Regions from separate parts of the Lysinibacillus sp. FSL L8-0312 genome, predicted to be linked through region 1. Evidence: a T-box and tRNA genes for the amino acid it is inferred to sense, from the RefSeq annotation. Region 1 holds a T-box; the other regions hold tRNA genes.
The links. A T-box is a leader RNA that pairs with one kind of tRNA and senses whether it is charged. The one in region 1 lies ahead of alaS (alanine--tRNA ligase), so its partner is inferred to be a tRNA-Ala.

Region 1 (5,281 bases):
CTTGTGTTTCTTCATTCATTTGGGTTCCTCCTTTATACCTTTGCTGTCATTTATTAAGTGGATTTTATTTACCCCCACGCTATTATTGTTGAGTATTTTATTAGCGGGCTCTTGAGTAGTTCCAGTCATTTGATGAGTGCTGTCACCCTACTTTTGAGCGGTTTCTCTCACTTTACGAACGATTTACAACACTCTTGAGCGAAACCCACATGTATCTCCACAATTCAACTACTAGACAGAGGCTCAATAAAAAAGGAACAAGGAATGCAAGCTGCGATCCTTGTTCCAAGCTTTGAGTTAGAAGATTATTCTTCGTTTTCATCCTCTAAAGCATTTAAAACGTCCTCTACCATATCCCACTCTGCTTCAGTTTCGATTGGCGTTAATTCACCATCTTCACCATTTTCAGATGGTACAAATGAAGATACGAAGATTTCAACTGAGCCATCTTCATCTTCTTCTGCGCCTACCATTGAGTAAAACACATATGATTTGCCAAACTCTGGAGATTCATGAACGTGAATCACTTCACAAAGCTGTTCGTTTCCGTTTTCGTCAATCACTGTAATGTGTTGAACATGTAGTTCTTCTTCATGGTTATGCTCGTGTGTCATGCCTAAGTCACCTCATCAATTAATTTTTGCTATCTAAGTAGCCTTGTAAAATCATCACAGCCGCCATTTTATCAATGACCTGCTTGCGCTTTTTGCGACTCACGTCCGCTTCGATTAGCATACGTTCTGCAGCCATCGTCGTTAAACGTTCATCCCATAACTTAACCGGTAGTGAAAATGTTTCTTCCAACAACTTTTTATAGTCCTCAGATGCTTCTCCACGCGGTCCTACCGTATTATTCATGTTTTTCGGATATCCTACAACAAATTCTGTTATAGCATATTCCTTTACTAGCTCGGCGATGCGGTCAATACCGAACTCTCCGTTAGCCTCATCAATTTTTACGGTTTCAATACCTTGGGCAGTCCACCCGAGTGCATCACTAACAGCAACCCCAACAGTTTTCGACCCAACGTCTAATCCCATAATTCTCATTTCTAGTCCTCGTTATTCTTTTTAATATAAAATTTAACAAGCTCCTCTAGAATTTCGTCACGCTCAAGCTTGCGAATTAAATTACGAGCATCCTGATGGCGAGGAATATACGCCGGATCACCAGAAAGTAAGTAACCAACAATCTGATTGATAGGGTTATATCCCTTTTCCTCTAATGAAGAATGTACTTTCAACATTACTTGCTTGACTTCCTGTTCCATTGATTCTTCTGGAAAATTAAATTTCATCGTTTGATCAAATGAACTCATGACCAGCACCTCGCTTTCAGAAATAAGGAGATGTGCAGACAAGCTCATCTCCAATTTCTCTTTATTATAACATGTTTTGGCGTATTATCAATTATACCTCGGCATAATTACGTTCGGAATCAGCCAGAGGCTTTCACTTCTTTTCGTTGAAAGAAGTTAAATGGATTTAATATAATCATACACAGAAACTAATGCTTCTTCAAGTTTTGAGGCATCCTTTGCACCTGCCATCGCCATATCTGGGCGACCGCCACCTTTACCGCCACAAGCTTCTGCAACCATTTTCACAATATTCCCCGCATGGTAATTACCACCAACTAATTCTTTGGAAACCCCAGCGCATAACATAACTTTTTCGCCATCAACCGCTCCAAGAACAATAACTGCTTTTGGCATTTTCACTTTTAAGTCGTCCATCATTTGACGCAGTTGATTATTATCCTTCGCCTCTACTTTTGTCGATAGAACTGTCACATCACCAATTGTTTGTGCTGCATCAACGATAGCTCCTGCCTGTGCATTTGCGATTTTTTGGGATAAGGCTTCATTTTCTCGTTGTAACTCTTTATAGTCAGCCTGCAATGCCTGCACTTTTGTCACGATATCTTTAGGGTTTGCTTTTAATAATGCTGCTGCCTCATTTAATAAAGCTTCTTCCTCTTTTACTGCTTCATAGGCAACCTTACCTGTCACAGCTTCAATACGGCGAGTACCTGCACCAATACCACCTTCTGAAACAATTTTGAAGAAGCCAATTTCAGAAGAACGTTTGACATGGATACCACCACATAACTCAATCGAATAATCTCCTATTGATACGACACGAACTACATCGCCATATTTTTCACCGAACAATGCCATTGCACCCATCGCTTTCGCTTCGTCAATGCCTTTTTCTTCAATAACGACCTCTATATCATCCCACACTTTCTCATTTACAATACGCTCGATTTGCTGTAATTCTTCTTTTGTAACTTGACCAAAATGAGAGAAGTCAAAACGTAATCGGTCAGGACCTACATATGAACCAGCTTGATTAACATGATCGCCTAGCACATCTTTTAATGCACGTTGCATAATATGTGTCGCTGTATGGTTTTTAATAATTAAATTACGGTCATCACGATTGACCACTGCTTGCACTGCATCTTCTACATGCATTTCACCAGATTCAACTACTACTGTATGAAGCGGTTGACCATTCGGTGCTTTTTGAACATCTTTTACGATAGCCGTAAAACGATCATTTGAAATGGTACCGCTATCAGCAATTTGACCACCCATTTCTGCATAGAATGGTGTCTTCGCTAAAATAACGAATGCTTCTTGTCCTTCAGAAGCAACTTTTGCTACTTGACCATTGACGATCATTGCAGCGATTTCAGTAGAAACCGTTAACGTATCATAGCCAACAAATTCACTTGCAACTGTTAAGTTTGCTAATACTTCATTTTGTACTTGCATAGAATCAACATCTTGACGAGCTGCACGAGCACGTTCACGCTGTTCTTCCATCGCTGCCTCGAAGCCCTCATGATCAACCTTCATGCCCACTTCTTCTGCATATTCCTCTGTTAATTCGATTGGGAAGCCATACGTATCGTATAAACGGAAGGCATCTGCACCAGGAATATAATCGTGGCCAGCTGTTTTTTGCGATTCCACTACTGCATTAAAGATTGCTAAACCACCGTCCAATGTTTCATGGAAACGAATTTCTTCATTTTTAATGACACGTTGAATAAATTCACATTTCTCCGTTACTTCTGGATAGAAGTCTTCCATGATTTTCCCTACAGTTGGTACCAGTTCAAACATAAATGGCTTCTCAATGCCAATTTGTTTAGCATAACGAACAGCACGGCGTAATAAACGACGCAATACATAACCACGTCCTTCGTTTGAAGGAAGAGCACCATCGCCAATGGCAAAAGCTACTGTACGAATATGGTCTGCAATAACTTTAAACGGTGTATTAATATCCTCTTCTGAGCCGAAAATTTCATTTAAATCTACTTCGCTAGGACGCTTATATTTACGGTTGGCAAATTCCTCGATTTTTTCAATGATTGGCATGAATAAATCTGTATCGAAGTTTGTTGGTACATTTTGAACAACAGATACAATACGCTCTAAGCCCATACCTGTATCAATATTTTGCTTTGGTAGGGGTGTGTATGTACCATCAGGATTATGGTTGAATTGCGAGAACACAAGGTTCCAAATTTCGAGATAACGTTCGTTCTCCCCACCTGGATACATTTCAGGATCATTTTCATCTGAGCCATATTCTACACCACGATCATAAAAAATCTCTGAGTTAGGACCAGATGGACCTTCTCCAATATCCCAGAAGTTTCCTTCTAAACGGATTAAACGCTCTTCAGGAATACCGATTTCTTGATGCCAAACATCATATGCTTCCTGATCTTCAGGGTGAATTGTGATAGATAATAACGCTGGATCAAAGCCCATCCATTTTTTATCCGTTAAAAACTCCCAAGCATAATGGATTGCTTCTTTTTTGAAGTAGTCACCAATGGAGAAGTTTCCTAACATTTCAAAGAATGTATGGTGACGAGCTGTTTTCCCAACGTTCTCAATATCATTGGTACGAATCGATTTTTGTGCATTCGTAATACGTGGATTGTCAGGAATAACACGACCATCAAAATATGGTTTAAGAGTGGCAACACCTGAGTTAATCCATAGTAGTGATGGGTCATTTATTGGCACAAGTGGCGCTGATGGCTCATGATGATGTCCCTTTTCTTTAAAAAATTCCAAATACATACGGCGAATATCTACTGCTTTCATTGGATAAATTCCTCCTATTTTATATTGTAAAATCACGATAAGAATCCTGCGATCTACATGAATTACACTTTGGAGAGTACTATCGAAGAAAATAAAAAAAGCCCTCATCCCCAAAAAAGGGACGAGGACTTGTCATTTGTCTCGCGGTACCACCCTAGTTGTAAGTAAAAAATGCTTACTTACCTCTTTAGCACTTGTAACGTCAGTGAACGGCAGGGATTAGCTGCACTCTGGAGTAGCTTTCGGCATTTGCTGTCGTGAGGATTTTTCCAGCCTAGAAATCCCTTTCTTGTACACGCACAAATACGTACTTTTTCCATCATCGTTTTTACTTTTTCTAACGAAATTATAAAAAAAATCTATTGTGCTGTCAATTAGTACTACTATGACTAATGCTATCTAAGCAATCATTTTTTTAAAATATACCCACATACCCCAAGTAAAGAGCACTAGAAAAGCACTGATTGCAATCGTTGCAATAGGTGAATCCTGATAAGGTAACGGCACATTCATACCAAAAAAGCTAGTGATCACAGATAATGGTAACATTATTGTAGAAATAACTGTTAGTAAATTCAGCTTTTCAATGGATTTACCACTATTAATTGAAAAATATGTGTCGAGCGTACTGTTAACTAAATCGCGGTATGTCTCTGTAGAGTCAACAATACGTTCTAGATGGTCATTTAAATCTTTATAGAACGGGATATTTTCTTCCTGTATCTCAAATTTCCACTGACCATTGATTGTTGAAAAAATTCTTCTTTGCGGCATGATGGCCTGGCGAATTAAAATAATGGCCCGCTTTAGTGCAAGAAATTCCTCAGTCACTACTTTAGGTTGATACTCATAAATTTCTTCTTCTAGTTCATCTATGCGAGTTCGAATTCGCTCTAATACTGGAAAATATTCATCTGTAATGCCATCTATAATGGTATGCAATAAAAAATCAGTACCCTTTTCCATATATTCGGAACGATTAACACAAACATTTTCCATGTGACCTAGCCATTGCAATTTCCGTTTGTGTACAGTGACAACATAGTTTGGACCCATAAAAATATTGAGCTCAACGGTTGTAATTTCATTATTACTTTTTTCATTATAAATGGGTGCATGGAAAACAAAAAATTTATAATCGCCAT
Region 2 (5,281 bases), 1.7 Mb from region 1:
GGGTAGCGGAGAAATTCCAATCGAACTTGGAGATAGCTGGTTCTCTCCGAAATAGCTTTAGGGCTAGCCTCGTGATGAGAATACTGGAGGTAGAGCACTGTTTGGACTAGGGGGCCATCCCGGTTTACCGAATTCAGACAAACTCCGAATGCCAGATATTTATACACGGGAGTCAGACTGCGAGTGATAAGATCCGTAGTCAAAAGGGAAACAGCCCAGACCACCAGCTAAGGTCCCAAAGTAATCGTTAAGTGGAAAAGGATGTGGCGTTGCACAGACAACCAGGATGTTGGCTTAGAAGCAGCCATCATTTAAAGAGTGCGTAATAGCTCACTGGTCGAGTGACGCTGCGCCGAAAATGTATCGGGGCTAAACGATTCACCGAAGCTGTGGATTGACATCTACGATGTCAGTGGTAGGAGAGCGTTCTAAGTGCGTTGAAGTCAGACCGGAAGGACTGGTGGAGCGCTTAGAAGTGAGAATGCCGGTATGAGTAGCGAAAGACGGGTGAGAATCCCGTCCACCGTATGACTAAGGTTTCCTGAGGAAGGCTCGTCCGCTCAGGGTTAGTCGGGACCTAAGCCGAGGCCGATAGGCGTAGGCGATGGACAACAGGTTGATATTCCTGTACCACCTCCTCACCGTTTGAGAAATGGGGGGACGCAGTAGGATAGGGTAAGCGCGCTGTTGGTTATGCGCGTCCAAGCAGTAAGGCGTGTGTGTAGGCAAATCCGCACACTGTAACGTTGAGCTGTGATGGCGAGTCCGTATGGACGAAGTTCCTGATTTCACACTGCCAAGAAAAGCCTCTATCGAGGTGAGAGGTGCCCGTACCGCAAACCGACACAGGTAGTCGAGGAGAGAATCCTAAGGTGTGCGAGAGAACTCTCGTTAAGGAACTCGGCAAAATGACCCCGTAACTTCGGGAGAAGGGGTGCTCTTGAGCGTGCAAGCGCATGAGAGCCGCAGTGAATAGGCCCAGGCGACTGTTTAGCAAAAACACAGGTCTCTGCAAAACCGTAAGGTGACGTATAGGGGCTGACGCCTGCCCGGTGCTGGAAGGTTAAGAGGAGTGGTTAGCGCAAGCGAAGCTGCGAATTGAAGCCCCAGTAAACGGCGGCCGTAACTATAACGGTCCTAAGGTAGCGAAATTCCTTGTCGGGTAAGTTCCGACCCGCACGAAAGGCGTAACGATCTGGGCACTGTCTCAACGAGAGACTCGGTGAAATTATAGTACCTGTGAAGATGCAGGTTACCCGCGACAGGACGGAAAGACCCCGTGGAGCTTTACTGTAGCCTGATATTGAATTTTGGTACAACTTGTACAGGATAGGTAGGAGCCAGAGATCTCGGAGCGCCAGCTTCGAAGGAGGCGTCGGTGGGATACTACCCTGGTTGTATTGAAATTCTAACCCATGCCCCTTAGCGGGGCAGGAGACAGTGTCAGGCGGACAGTTTGACTGGGGCGGTCGCCTCCTAAAAGGTAACGGAGGCGCCCAAAGGTTCCCTCAGAATGGTTGGAAATCATTCGTAGAGTGTAAAGGCACAAGGGAGCTTGACTGCGAGACCTACAAGTCGAGCAGGGTCGAAAGACGGGCTTAGTGATCCGGTGGTTCCGCATGGAAGGGCCATCGCTCAACGGATAAAAGCTACCCCGGGGATAACAGGCTTATCTCCCCCAAGAGTCCACATCGACGGGGAGGTTTGGCACCTCGATGTCGGCTCATCGCATCCTGGGGCTGTAGTCGGTCCCAAGGGTTGGGCTGTTCGCCCATTAAAGCGGTACGCGAGCTGGGTTCAGAACGTCGTGAGACAGTTCGGTCCCTATCCGTCGTGGGCGTAGGAAATTTGAGAGGAGCTGTCCTTAGTACGAGAGGACCGGGATGGACACACCGCTGGTGTACCAGTTGTCTTGCCAAAGGCATCGCTGGGTAGCTATGTGTGGACGGGATAAGTGCTGAAAGCATCTAAGCATGAAGCCCCCCTCAAGATGAGATTTCCCATTACGCAAGTAAGTAAGATCCCTCAAAGACGATGAGGTAGATAGGTTCGAGGTGGAAGTGTGGTGACATATGGAGCTGACGAATACTAATCGATCGAGGACTTAACCAAAACGTTTGAAACATTCAATGAACCGTTTATCCAGTTTTGAAAGAACAACTCTTTCAACTGAATAAGTGAAGTGATGATGGCAAAGAGGCCACACCCGTTCCCATACCGAACACGGAAGTTAAGCTCTTTAGCGCCGATGGTAGTTGGGGGCTTCCCCCTGTGAGAGTAGGACATCGCTTCGCTTATTTTTCGTGGAGGATTAGCTCAGCTGGGAGAGCATCTGCCTTACAAGCAGAGGGTCGGCGGTTCGAGCCCGTCATCCTCCACCATTATTTTTAAAACAGTATAGTATTATCGCGGGGTGGAGCAGTGGTAGCTCGTCGGGCTCATAACCCGAAGGTCGTTGGTTCAAATCCAGCCCCCGCAACCAAATGGTCCCGTGGTGTAGCGGTTAACATGCCTGCCTGTCACGCAGGAGATCGCCGGTTCGATCCCGGTCGGGACCGCCATTTTTTTTTTGCCGGTGTAGCTCAGTTGGTAGAGCAACTGACTTGTAATCAGTAGGTCGTGGGTTCGACTCCTATCGCCGGCACCATTCCCTTGGAGGGGTAGCGAAGTGGCTAAACGCGGCGGACTGTAAATCCGCTCCTTAGGGTTCGGCGGTTCGAATCCGTCCCCCTCCACCATTTTAGGGGCATAGTTCAACGGTAGAATAGAGGTCTCCAAAACCTTTGGTGTGGGTTCGATTCCTACTGCCCCTGCCAGGTATTGAGGTACTCGTTCATATACAGCTGTTATAATTTATATAGTGGCGATTGTGGCGAAGTGGTTAACGCATCGGATTGTGGTTCCGACATTCGTGGGTTCGATTCCCATCAGTCGCCCCATTTTCAAATTGGGGTATAGCCAAGCGGTAAGGCAACGGATTTTGATTCCGTCATGCCTAGGTTCGAATCCTAGTACCCCAGCCATTTTTCTTTTTTACGAGCCATTAGCTCAGTTGGTAGAGCATCTGACTTTTAATCAGAGGGTCGAAGGTTCGAGTCCTTCATGGCTCATCGTTTTTTAATGAATATTGCGCCCGTAGCTCAATTGGATAGAGCGTCTGACTACGGATCAGAAGGTTATGGGTTCGACTCCTGTCGGGCGCGCCAATAAATTTATGTTTTCGGAATGTAGCTCAGCTTGGTAGAGCACTTGGTTTGGGACCAAGGGGTCGTAGGTTCGAATCCTGTCATTCCGACCATTTTTTATGATAAATGGGGCCTTAGCTCAGCTGGGAGAGCGCCTGCCTTGCACGCAGGAGGTCAGCGGTTCGATCCCGCTAGGCTCCACCAGTTCAATATTTTTGGAGGTATACCCAAGTCTGGCTGAAGGGATCGGTCTTGAAAACCGACAGGCGGGTAACACCGCGCGGGGGTTCGAATCCCTCTACCTCCTCCATTTTGGGTCAGTAGCTCAGTTGGTAGAGCATTAGATTGAAGCTCTAAGTGTCGGCGGTTCGATTCCGTCCTGACCCACCATTATTTGCGGGTGTAGTTTAATGGTAAAACCTCAGCCTTCCAAGCTGATGTCGTGAGTTCGATTCTCATCACCCGCTCCAAAATGGGCCTATAGCTCAGCTGGTTAGAGCGCACGCCTGATAAGCGTGAGGTCGATGGTTCGAGTCCATTTAGGCCCATCATTATTCCGAAGTAGCTCAGTTGGTAGTAGCACCTGACTGTTAATCAGGTTGTCGCAGGTTCGAGTCCTGCCTTCGGAGCCACGGCCCGTTGGTCAAGTGGTTAAGACACCGCCCTTTCACGGCGGTAACACGGGTTCGAATCCCGTACGGGTCATCAAGCATGTAGCACAAATATTGTGTTACATGCTTTTTCTTTTATCAATAAATGATACATTAGTAAAGAGTGAAAGCTACGAATCCGCTATCAATGGTTCAGTAGCTTTTTTACATGACTAATATTTTGTTTCTCCTTTCTATAAGATGTCGCCCACCTCTTTTCCTTCTTCATTCACAATATCTTCTAATCATGATTCGATTCATTATAAATTTGAACAAACTATTTCATATATGCAATATGTATGTTTTTTTATAGCTATTTTCGTGGTGCTTGTCGTTTTGTTCCTCTAATATGAGGATAAGTGGAGGAATCGAAATGAATATACAGGAGATCCAGCAATTTTTAAGTTTATATCAGACAGAACAAGATGAATCAGAGCGTTGGTTAGCGAATAGATTACAACAGATTAAGAATGCAGGTGAGTACGACCCAACAACAGAGGAGCTAGCTTTTGGTGCACGGGTGGCGTGGCGTAATAGTAACAAATGTATTGGTCGTCTGTTTTGGCAATCATTGCATGTAGTAGATGCACGTGCCGTTTTAGATGAACAGGATATTTTTCAAAAACTACTGGAGCATATCGATTATGCAACAAATAGTGGAAAAATCCGTCCAACAATAACAGTATTTGCTTCGAACAGAGTGCGTATATGGAATCATCAGCTAATTCGTTATGCAGGCTATGAAACGGAAGCTGGCGTTATTGGTGATGCACATTCTATTGTTTTTACTAAAGTATGTGAATCGTTAGGTTGGAAAAGTGAGAGGACACCATTCGATGTGTTACCTCTTGTTATACAAGTAGATGAGCGAGCTCCGCAGCTGTTTACAATTCCTGTAGAATATATTTTAGAGGTGCCAATTCGTCATCCAGAGTCAGTGGATGTAGAGAAATTAGGAATGAAATGGTATGCTGTACCCATAATTTCAAGTATGCGTTTTCAAATGGCAGGCATTGATTTCCAAGCCGCACCCTTTAATGGCTGGTATATGGGGACAGAAATCGGTGCACGTAATTTAGCAGATCATGACCGTTATAATATGCTACCAGCTATTGCGGAGGTTTTTAATCTTGATACAACCAAGCAAGCTTCACTTTGGCGTGATCGTGCATTAGTGGAACTTAATATTGCTGTCCTTCATTCTTTTAAAGAACAAGGCGTGAGCATTGTCGATCATCATACAGCTGCTCAGCAGTTTAAATTGTTTGAAGAAGCAGAGGAATCAGCAGGACGAGACGTTACAGGCAACTGGACATGGCTAATCCCACCACTTTCGCCCGCAACGACTCATATTTTCCATAAACCTTATGTCAATATTTATCATACACCCAATTATTTTTATCAAAAACCATGCTATTAACTGATTGTGGAGAGGACGAAACGCTA
Region 3 (5,281 bases), 420 kb from region 1:
GTCCTTAGTACGAGAGGACCGGGATGGACACACCGCTGGTGTACCAGTTGTCTTGCCAAAGGCATCGCTGGGTAGCTATGTGTGGACGGGATAAGTGCTGAAAGCATCTAAGCATGAAGCCCCCCTCAAGATGAGATTTCCCATTACGCAAGTAAGTAAGATCCCTCAAAGACGATGAGGTAGATAGGTTCGAGGTGGAAGTGTGGTGACACATGGAGCTGACGAATACTAATCGATCGAGGACTTAACCAAAATGTTTGAACCATTCAATGAACCGTTTATCCAGTTTTGAAAGAACAAAACTTTCAATAAAAAAAGAGCTTCAAGACACAAGTAGAACAAGGAAGCAAACGAGTGATTGAAGGAGCGTACTTCTGTACGTGACTGATTGAACGAGAGCAGCTGACGCAGTAATACGCCGTGTATTGAAGGTCGACCATAGTCTAGTGATGATGGCAAAGAGGTCACACCCGTTCCCATACCGAACACGGAAGTTAAGCTCTTTAGCGCCGATGGTAGTTGGGGGCTTCCCCCTGTGAGAGTAGGACGTCGCTAGGCATAATACCCAGGAGGATTAGCTCAGCTGGGAGAGCATCTGCCTTACAAGCAGAGGGTCGGCGGTTCGAGCCCGTCATCCTCCACCATATGCCGGTTTAGCTCAGCAGGTAGAGCAACTGACTTGTAATCAGTAGGTCGTGGGTTCGATTCCTATAGCCGGCACCATTTTTTTAGAGCCATTAGCTCAGTTGGTAGAGCATCTGACTTTTAATCAGAGGGTCGAAGGTTCGAGTCCTTCATGGCTCACCATTTTTAAATAATAATAAGCGGGTGTGGCGGAATTGGCAGACGCACTAGACTTAGGATCTAGCGCCGCAAGGCGTGGGGGTTCGACTCCCTTCACCCGCACCATTATTTCATTGCCAGATAAAAAAACTTATGCACATGCGGAAGTAGTTCAGTGGTAGAACACCACCTTGCCAAGGTGGGGGTCGCGAGTTCGAACCTCGTCTTCCGCTCCAAATGTGCCGGGGTGGCGGAACTGGCAGACGCACAGGACTTAAAATCCTGCGGTAGGTGACTACCGTACCGGTTCGATTCCGGTCCTCGGCACCATTTTTAATGCGCCCGTAGCTCAATTGGATAGAGCGTCTGACTACGGATCAGAAGGTTATGGGTTCGACTCCTGTCGGGCGCGCCAAAAAGAACGGGAAGTAGCTCAGCTTGGTAGAGCACTTGGTTTGGGACCAAGGGGTCGCAGGTTCGAATCCTGTCTTCCCGACCATTTCCAAAGAAATTATGGGGCCTTAGCTCAGCTGGGAGAGCGCCTGCCTTGCACGCAGGAGGTCAGCGGTTCGATCCCGCTAGGCTCCACCATAATAAATTAACCAGTATAAAGATCCTGGCGGCGTAGCTCAGCTGGCTAGAGCGTACGGTTCATACCCGTAAGGTCGGGGGTTCGATCCCCTCTGCCGCCATCTTAAAGGACCTTTAGCTCAGTTGGTTAGAGCAGACGGCTCATAACCGTCCGGTCGCAGGTTCGAGTCCTGCAAGGTCCACCATTTATATATTGCAACGGAGGTATACCCAAGTCTGGCTGAAGGGATCGGTCTTGAAAACCGACAGGCGGGTAACACCGCGCGGGGGTTCGAATCCCTCTACCTCCTCCAGTTTTAAATCTTTATAAATGGTGCTTTAAAAACTCGAAACCGTATAAAATTATCGCGGGGTGGAGCAGTGGTAGCTCGTCGGGCTCATAACCCGAAGGTCGTTGGTTCAAATCCGGCCCCCGCAACCAAATGGTCCCGTGGTGTAGCGGTTAACATGCCTGCCTGTCACGCAGGAGATCGCCGGTTCGATCCCGGTCGGGACCGCCATTATTTTCATAAGAAGATATGAAAAGCAAAAGAAAATAAGCTTAGCATGGACGAAATGGGTCAGTAGCTCAGTTGGTAGAGCATTAGATTGAAGCTCTAAGTGTCGGCGGTTCGATTCCGTCCTGACCCACCATTTATGCGGGTGTAGTTTAATGGTAAAACCTCAGCCTTCCAAGCTGATGTCGTGGGTTCGATTCCCATCACCCGCTCCAAGGGCCTATAGCTCAGCTGGTTAGAGCGCACGCCTGATAAGCGTGAGGTCGATGGTTCGAGTCCATTTAGGCCCATCATTATTCCGAAGTAGCTCAGTTGGTAGTAGCACCTGACTGTTAATCAGGTTGTCGCAGGTTCGAGTCCTGCCTTCGGAGCCATTTTTATGTGGGGAAGTACTCAAGAGGCTGAAGAGGCGCCCCTGCTAAGGGTGTAGGTCGGGTAACCGGCGCGAGGGTTCAAATCCCTCCTTCTCCGCCATTGGCCCGTTGGTCAAGTGGTTAAGACACCGCCCTTTCACGGCGGTAACACGGGTTCGAATCCCGTACGGGTCATACTAAAAAACAGTAGATGCACACGCATCTACTGTTTTTTCATATTCATAGATATAAATATTACTCTTGATTCAATGCATTTTCATCCATATAAACTACTTCCCAGATATGCCCATCTACATCCTGAAATCCCCAGCCATACATAAACCCATGATCTTGGGGTTCACTATAAGATTTACCACCGGAGACCAGTGCCTTATTTACTAATTGATCTACTTGCTCTCGATTTTCAGCAGATAGACATAAAATTGCTTCTGCAGACGTAGCAGTATTTGTAATTTCCTTCTTACTAAACCCTTTGAATCGTTCTTCCACCATCATTAATGCGAAGATATTTTCACTAATAATCATTGAGGCTGTAGTCTCATCGCTAAATTGTTGATTGAACTCAAAGCCTAGTTCCTTAAAGAAGTTGATGGATTTGTTTAGATCTTTCACTGGTAAATTGATAAAAATATTTTTCGATTGAAAAGCCATTTATTTTCACCTCCAAATCGACAGTAGCATAGAGCATAAAGCCATGTCAATTTTAGCAATAGATGGATATTCTTTGATTGGATCGATGATGATGCATTTGAAAATGGCAGTTGTTTAAGCTATTCAAAATAGATGTTATATGAACATAAAAAGCAGAGACGTTTTTTTACACCATCTCTGCTTTTAAAGCAACCTAATTATCCTCGTGCTAGCATTCTTTCGAGAGAGCTAAGTGCTTCAGCTGTAGTATATTCATCTACTTGGATACGGTTATGTGGTTGCCCCTGCTCAATACTTTCTAAGCTCCACAACAGATGGGGAAGGTCAATGCGATTCATTGTTAAGCAAGGACAAAAATTTTCATTTAAAGAGATAATATGTTTATCTGGATGCTGCTTCATTATGCGATTGACAAGATTCATTTCTGTTCCAATAGCCCATGCCGATCCGCTTGGTGCACGATTGATTGTCTCAATGATGTATTTTGTGGAACCTGCATCATCAGCAGCTGCTACAACTTCACGACTGCATTCAGGGTGAACAATAATTTGCATAGTTGGATGTTCTTTGCGAACGACCTCCGTATGGTGAACCGTAAATCCTTCATGTACAGAGCAATGACCTTTCCATAGAATAACCTGAATGTTCTCAAGCGGCTCATTTGTTTCAAGTATATTCTTATGGGGATTCCAAACAGCCATATTTTTAAGTGGAATACCTAAATCATAGGCAGTATTTCTTCCTAAATGTTGGTCAGGTAAAAAGAAAATACGCTGTTTTTGTGTAAATGCCCATTGAACAAGCTCCTTAGCATTCGATGAAGTGACACAGGCACCACCATGTCTTCCCGTAAAGGCTTTAATGGCAGCAGTTGAATTGACATAAGTTAGCGGGATAATTGTATCACCAAAGAGTTGCTGAAGAATCGGCCATGCTTGTTCTGTTTGATAAATATCAGCCATATCAGCCATTGAACAACCTGCACGCATATCTGGTAAATAGACATGTTGCTGCTTCGTTGTCAGCATATCAGCAGTTTCAGCCATAAAATGCACACCGCAAAATACGATATGCTCAGCTTCCTTGTTTGCGGCAGATAATTGAGCTAACTGTAGGGAATCACCAGTTGCATCTGCAAATTGAATGACTTCATCTTTTTGATAATGATGTCCTGGTATAAATAGTTTAGATCCTAATTTTTGCTTTATTGATAAAATACGAGATTCCATTTCCTTTACGGATAATGCCCGGTAATGCTCTGGAAGTAGTGTCGTTTGTTGTAATAAACTAGTTATGGACAAGGGAATGATCTCCTTTCATTTGAACGAGTGCACTAATGTCAAAGGCTTTAACGGAATGCGTTAATGAACCAAGTGAAATAAACTGAACACCTGATTGTGCATAGGCCTTTAAATTTTCAAGTGTGATGCCTCCTGATGCCTCTGTCACAATAGAAGAAGGGACAGTGGGAAGCCATGCTCGTATTTCTTCTGGACTACGGTTATCAAACATAATAATATCTGCTCCAGCAATGATGGCTTCTTCTAGCTGGTCCTTTGTTTCAATTTCCACTTCGATTTTTACAGTATGACCGACTTTTGCTCTAGCAGCCTGAACAGCTTTTGTAATGCTACCAGCAAAGGCAATGTGGTTATCCTTTAGCATGATGGCATCATACAGGCCATTACGATGATTAAAGCCACCACCGATTCTAACAGCATATTTATCCAACATACGCAATCCAGGCATGGTTTTACGCGTATCACATATTTTCGCATGCGTACCAGCTGTTTCTCGAACGGCATGATGGGTCGCTGTCGCAATAGCGGACATACGCTGAATAAGATTTAATATAACGCGCTCACCTATTAATAATTTTTGTAAGGGTCCCTTTACCACAGCAAGCACATCACCGGTCTTTACTGTCTCTCCATCTTTTTTTAGAAGTTGGATTTTTATTGATCGATCGAGTAAGTGAAAGCCATACTCAATAATGAGCGCCCCGCAGAAAACCCCATTTTCTTTAGCATAAAAAGAAAATGATCCCTGCTGTTCAGCTGAAAAGATATATTCACTCGATAAATCCCCATCACCTAAATCCTCATTAAAAAATTGCTTGAGCATTTCCTCGAGTTTGATGATATTCATACAATGAGTTCCTCACTTTCATTTGGCCTTGCGAAAAAATAATCCAACGACTTGCCCAGTGTGCGTCCATTTCTAATTTATCCGTACGAATGTGAGCACCACGCGTTTCCGTTCGTGTAATTGCAGCATGTGCCATTAATGTTGCAACAACATGCATCATAAATAGTTCCAATTCAGCTTGTTCTAGACCCTTTAGATTCGTATAAAGAAGTGATTGCAAGGAGGGTAATTGCTGAA

Region 2: it has a tRNA-Ala gene. The T-box ahead of alaS (alanine--tRNA ligase) is inferred to sense a tRNA for this amino acid. The anticodon was not compared.
Region 3: it has a tRNA-Ala gene. The T-box ahead of alaS (alanine--tRNA ligase) is inferred to sense a tRNA for this amino acid. The anticodon was not compared.

The regions. Positions count from the first base shown of each region.
Region 1 covers NZ_JBBOOV010000001.1:1,732,748-1,738,028, forward strand. Annotated here, with positions in the region: gene MHI22_RS08850 (DUF1292 domain-containing protein) at 1-19, opposite strand, end outside; gene MHI22_RS08855 (DUF1292 domain-containing protein) at 306-614, opposite strand; gene ruvX (Holliday junction resolvase RuvX) at 634-1,050, opposite strand; gene MHI22_RS08865 (IreB family regulatory phosphoprotein) at 1,053-1,319, opposite strand; gene alaS (alanine--tRNA ligase) at 1,476-4,136, opposite strand; T-box leader at 4,251-4,468, opposite strand; gene MHI22_RS08875 (magnesium transporter CorA family protein) at 4,536-5,281, opposite strand, start outside.
Region 2 covers NZ_JBBOOV010000001.1:3,468,722-3,474,002, forward strand. Annotated here, with positions in the region: rRNA gene MHI22_RS17405 (23S ribosomal RNA) at 1-2,112, shown strand, start outside; rRNA gene rrf (5S ribosomal RNA) at 2,179-2,294, shown strand; tRNA gene MHI22_RS17415 (tRNA-Val) at 2,306-2,381, shown strand; tRNA gene MHI22_RS17420 (tRNA-Met) at 2,408-2,482, shown strand; tRNA gene MHI22_RS17425 (tRNA-Asp) at 2,486-2,561, shown strand; tRNA gene MHI22_RS17430 (tRNA-Thr) at 2,572-2,647, shown strand; tRNA gene MHI22_RS17435 (tRNA-Tyr) at 2,655-2,738, shown strand; tRNA gene MHI22_RS17440 (tRNA-Trp) at 2,743-2,816, shown strand; tRNA gene MHI22_RS17445 (tRNA-His) at 2,864-2,939, shown strand; tRNA gene MHI22_RS17450 (tRNA-Gln) at 2,949-3,023, shown strand; tRNA gene MHI22_RS17455 (tRNA-Lys) at 3,038-3,110, shown strand; tRNA gene MHI22_RS17460 (tRNA-Arg) at 3,130-3,206, shown strand; tRNA gene MHI22_RS17465 (tRNA-Pro) at 3,222-3,298, shown strand; tRNA gene MHI22_RS17470 (tRNA-Ala) at 3,314-3,389, shown strand; tRNA gene MHI22_RS17475 (tRNA-Ser) at 3,403-3,495, shown strand; tRNA gene MHI22_RS17480 (tRNA-Phe) at 3,500-3,575, shown strand; tRNA gene MHI22_RS17485 (tRNA-Gly) at 3,582-3,655, shown strand; tRNA gene MHI22_RS17490 (tRNA-Ile) at 3,660-3,733, shown strand; tRNA gene MHI22_RS17495 (tRNA-Asn) at 3,741-3,817, shown strand; tRNA gene MHI22_RS17500 (tRNA-Glu) at 3,819-3,890, shown strand; gene MHI22_RS17505 (nitric oxide synthase oxygenase) at 4,209-5,255, shown strand; gene MHI22_RS17510 (hypothetical protein) at 5,281-5,281, shown strand, end outside.
Region 3 covers NZ_JBBOOV010000001.1:2,154,625-2,159,905, reverse strand. Annotated here, with positions in the region: rRNA gene MHI22_RS10955 (23S ribosomal RNA) at 1-252, shown strand, start outside; rRNA gene rrf (5S ribosomal RNA) at 443-558, shown strand; tRNA gene MHI22_RS10945 (tRNA-Val) at 569-644, shown strand; tRNA gene MHI22_RS10940 (tRNA-Thr) at 648-723, shown strand; tRNA gene MHI22_RS10935 (tRNA-Lys) at 732-807, shown strand; tRNA gene MHI22_RS10930 (tRNA-Leu) at 825-909, shown strand; tRNA gene MHI22_RS10925 (tRNA-Gly) at 945-1,019, shown strand; tRNA gene MHI22_RS10920 (tRNA-Leu) at 1,025-1,113, shown strand; tRNA gene MHI22_RS10915 (tRNA-Arg) at 1,122-1,198, shown strand; tRNA gene MHI22_RS10910 (tRNA-Pro) at 1,206-1,282, shown strand; tRNA gene MHI22_RS10905 (tRNA-Ala) at 1,299-1,374, shown strand; tRNA gene MHI22_RS10900 (tRNA-Met) at 1,402-1,475, shown strand; tRNA gene MHI22_RS10895 (tRNA-Ile) at 1,483-1,559, shown strand; tRNA gene MHI22_RS10890 (tRNA-Ser) at 1,575-1,667, shown strand; tRNA gene MHI22_RS10885 (tRNA-Met) at 1,721-1,795, shown strand; tRNA gene MHI22_RS10880 (tRNA-Asp) at 1,799-1,874, shown strand; tRNA gene MHI22_RS10875 (tRNA-Phe) at 1,932-2,007, shown strand; tRNA gene MHI22_RS10870 (tRNA-Gly) at 2,013-2,086, shown strand; tRNA gene MHI22_RS10865 (tRNA-Ile) at 2,088-2,161, shown strand; tRNA gene MHI22_RS10860 (tRNA-Asn) at 2,169-2,245, shown strand; tRNA gene MHI22_RS10855 (tRNA-Ser) at 2,255-2,345, shown strand; tRNA gene MHI22_RS10850 (tRNA-Glu) at 2,348-2,419, shown strand; gene MHI22_RS10845 (VOC family protein) at 2,480-2,896, opposite strand; gene nadA (quinolinate synthase NadA) at 3,094-4,197, opposite strand; gene nadC (carboxylating nicotinate-nucleotide diphosphorylase) at 4,184-5,044, opposite strand; gene nadB (L-aspartate oxidase) at 5,001-5,281, opposite strand, start outside.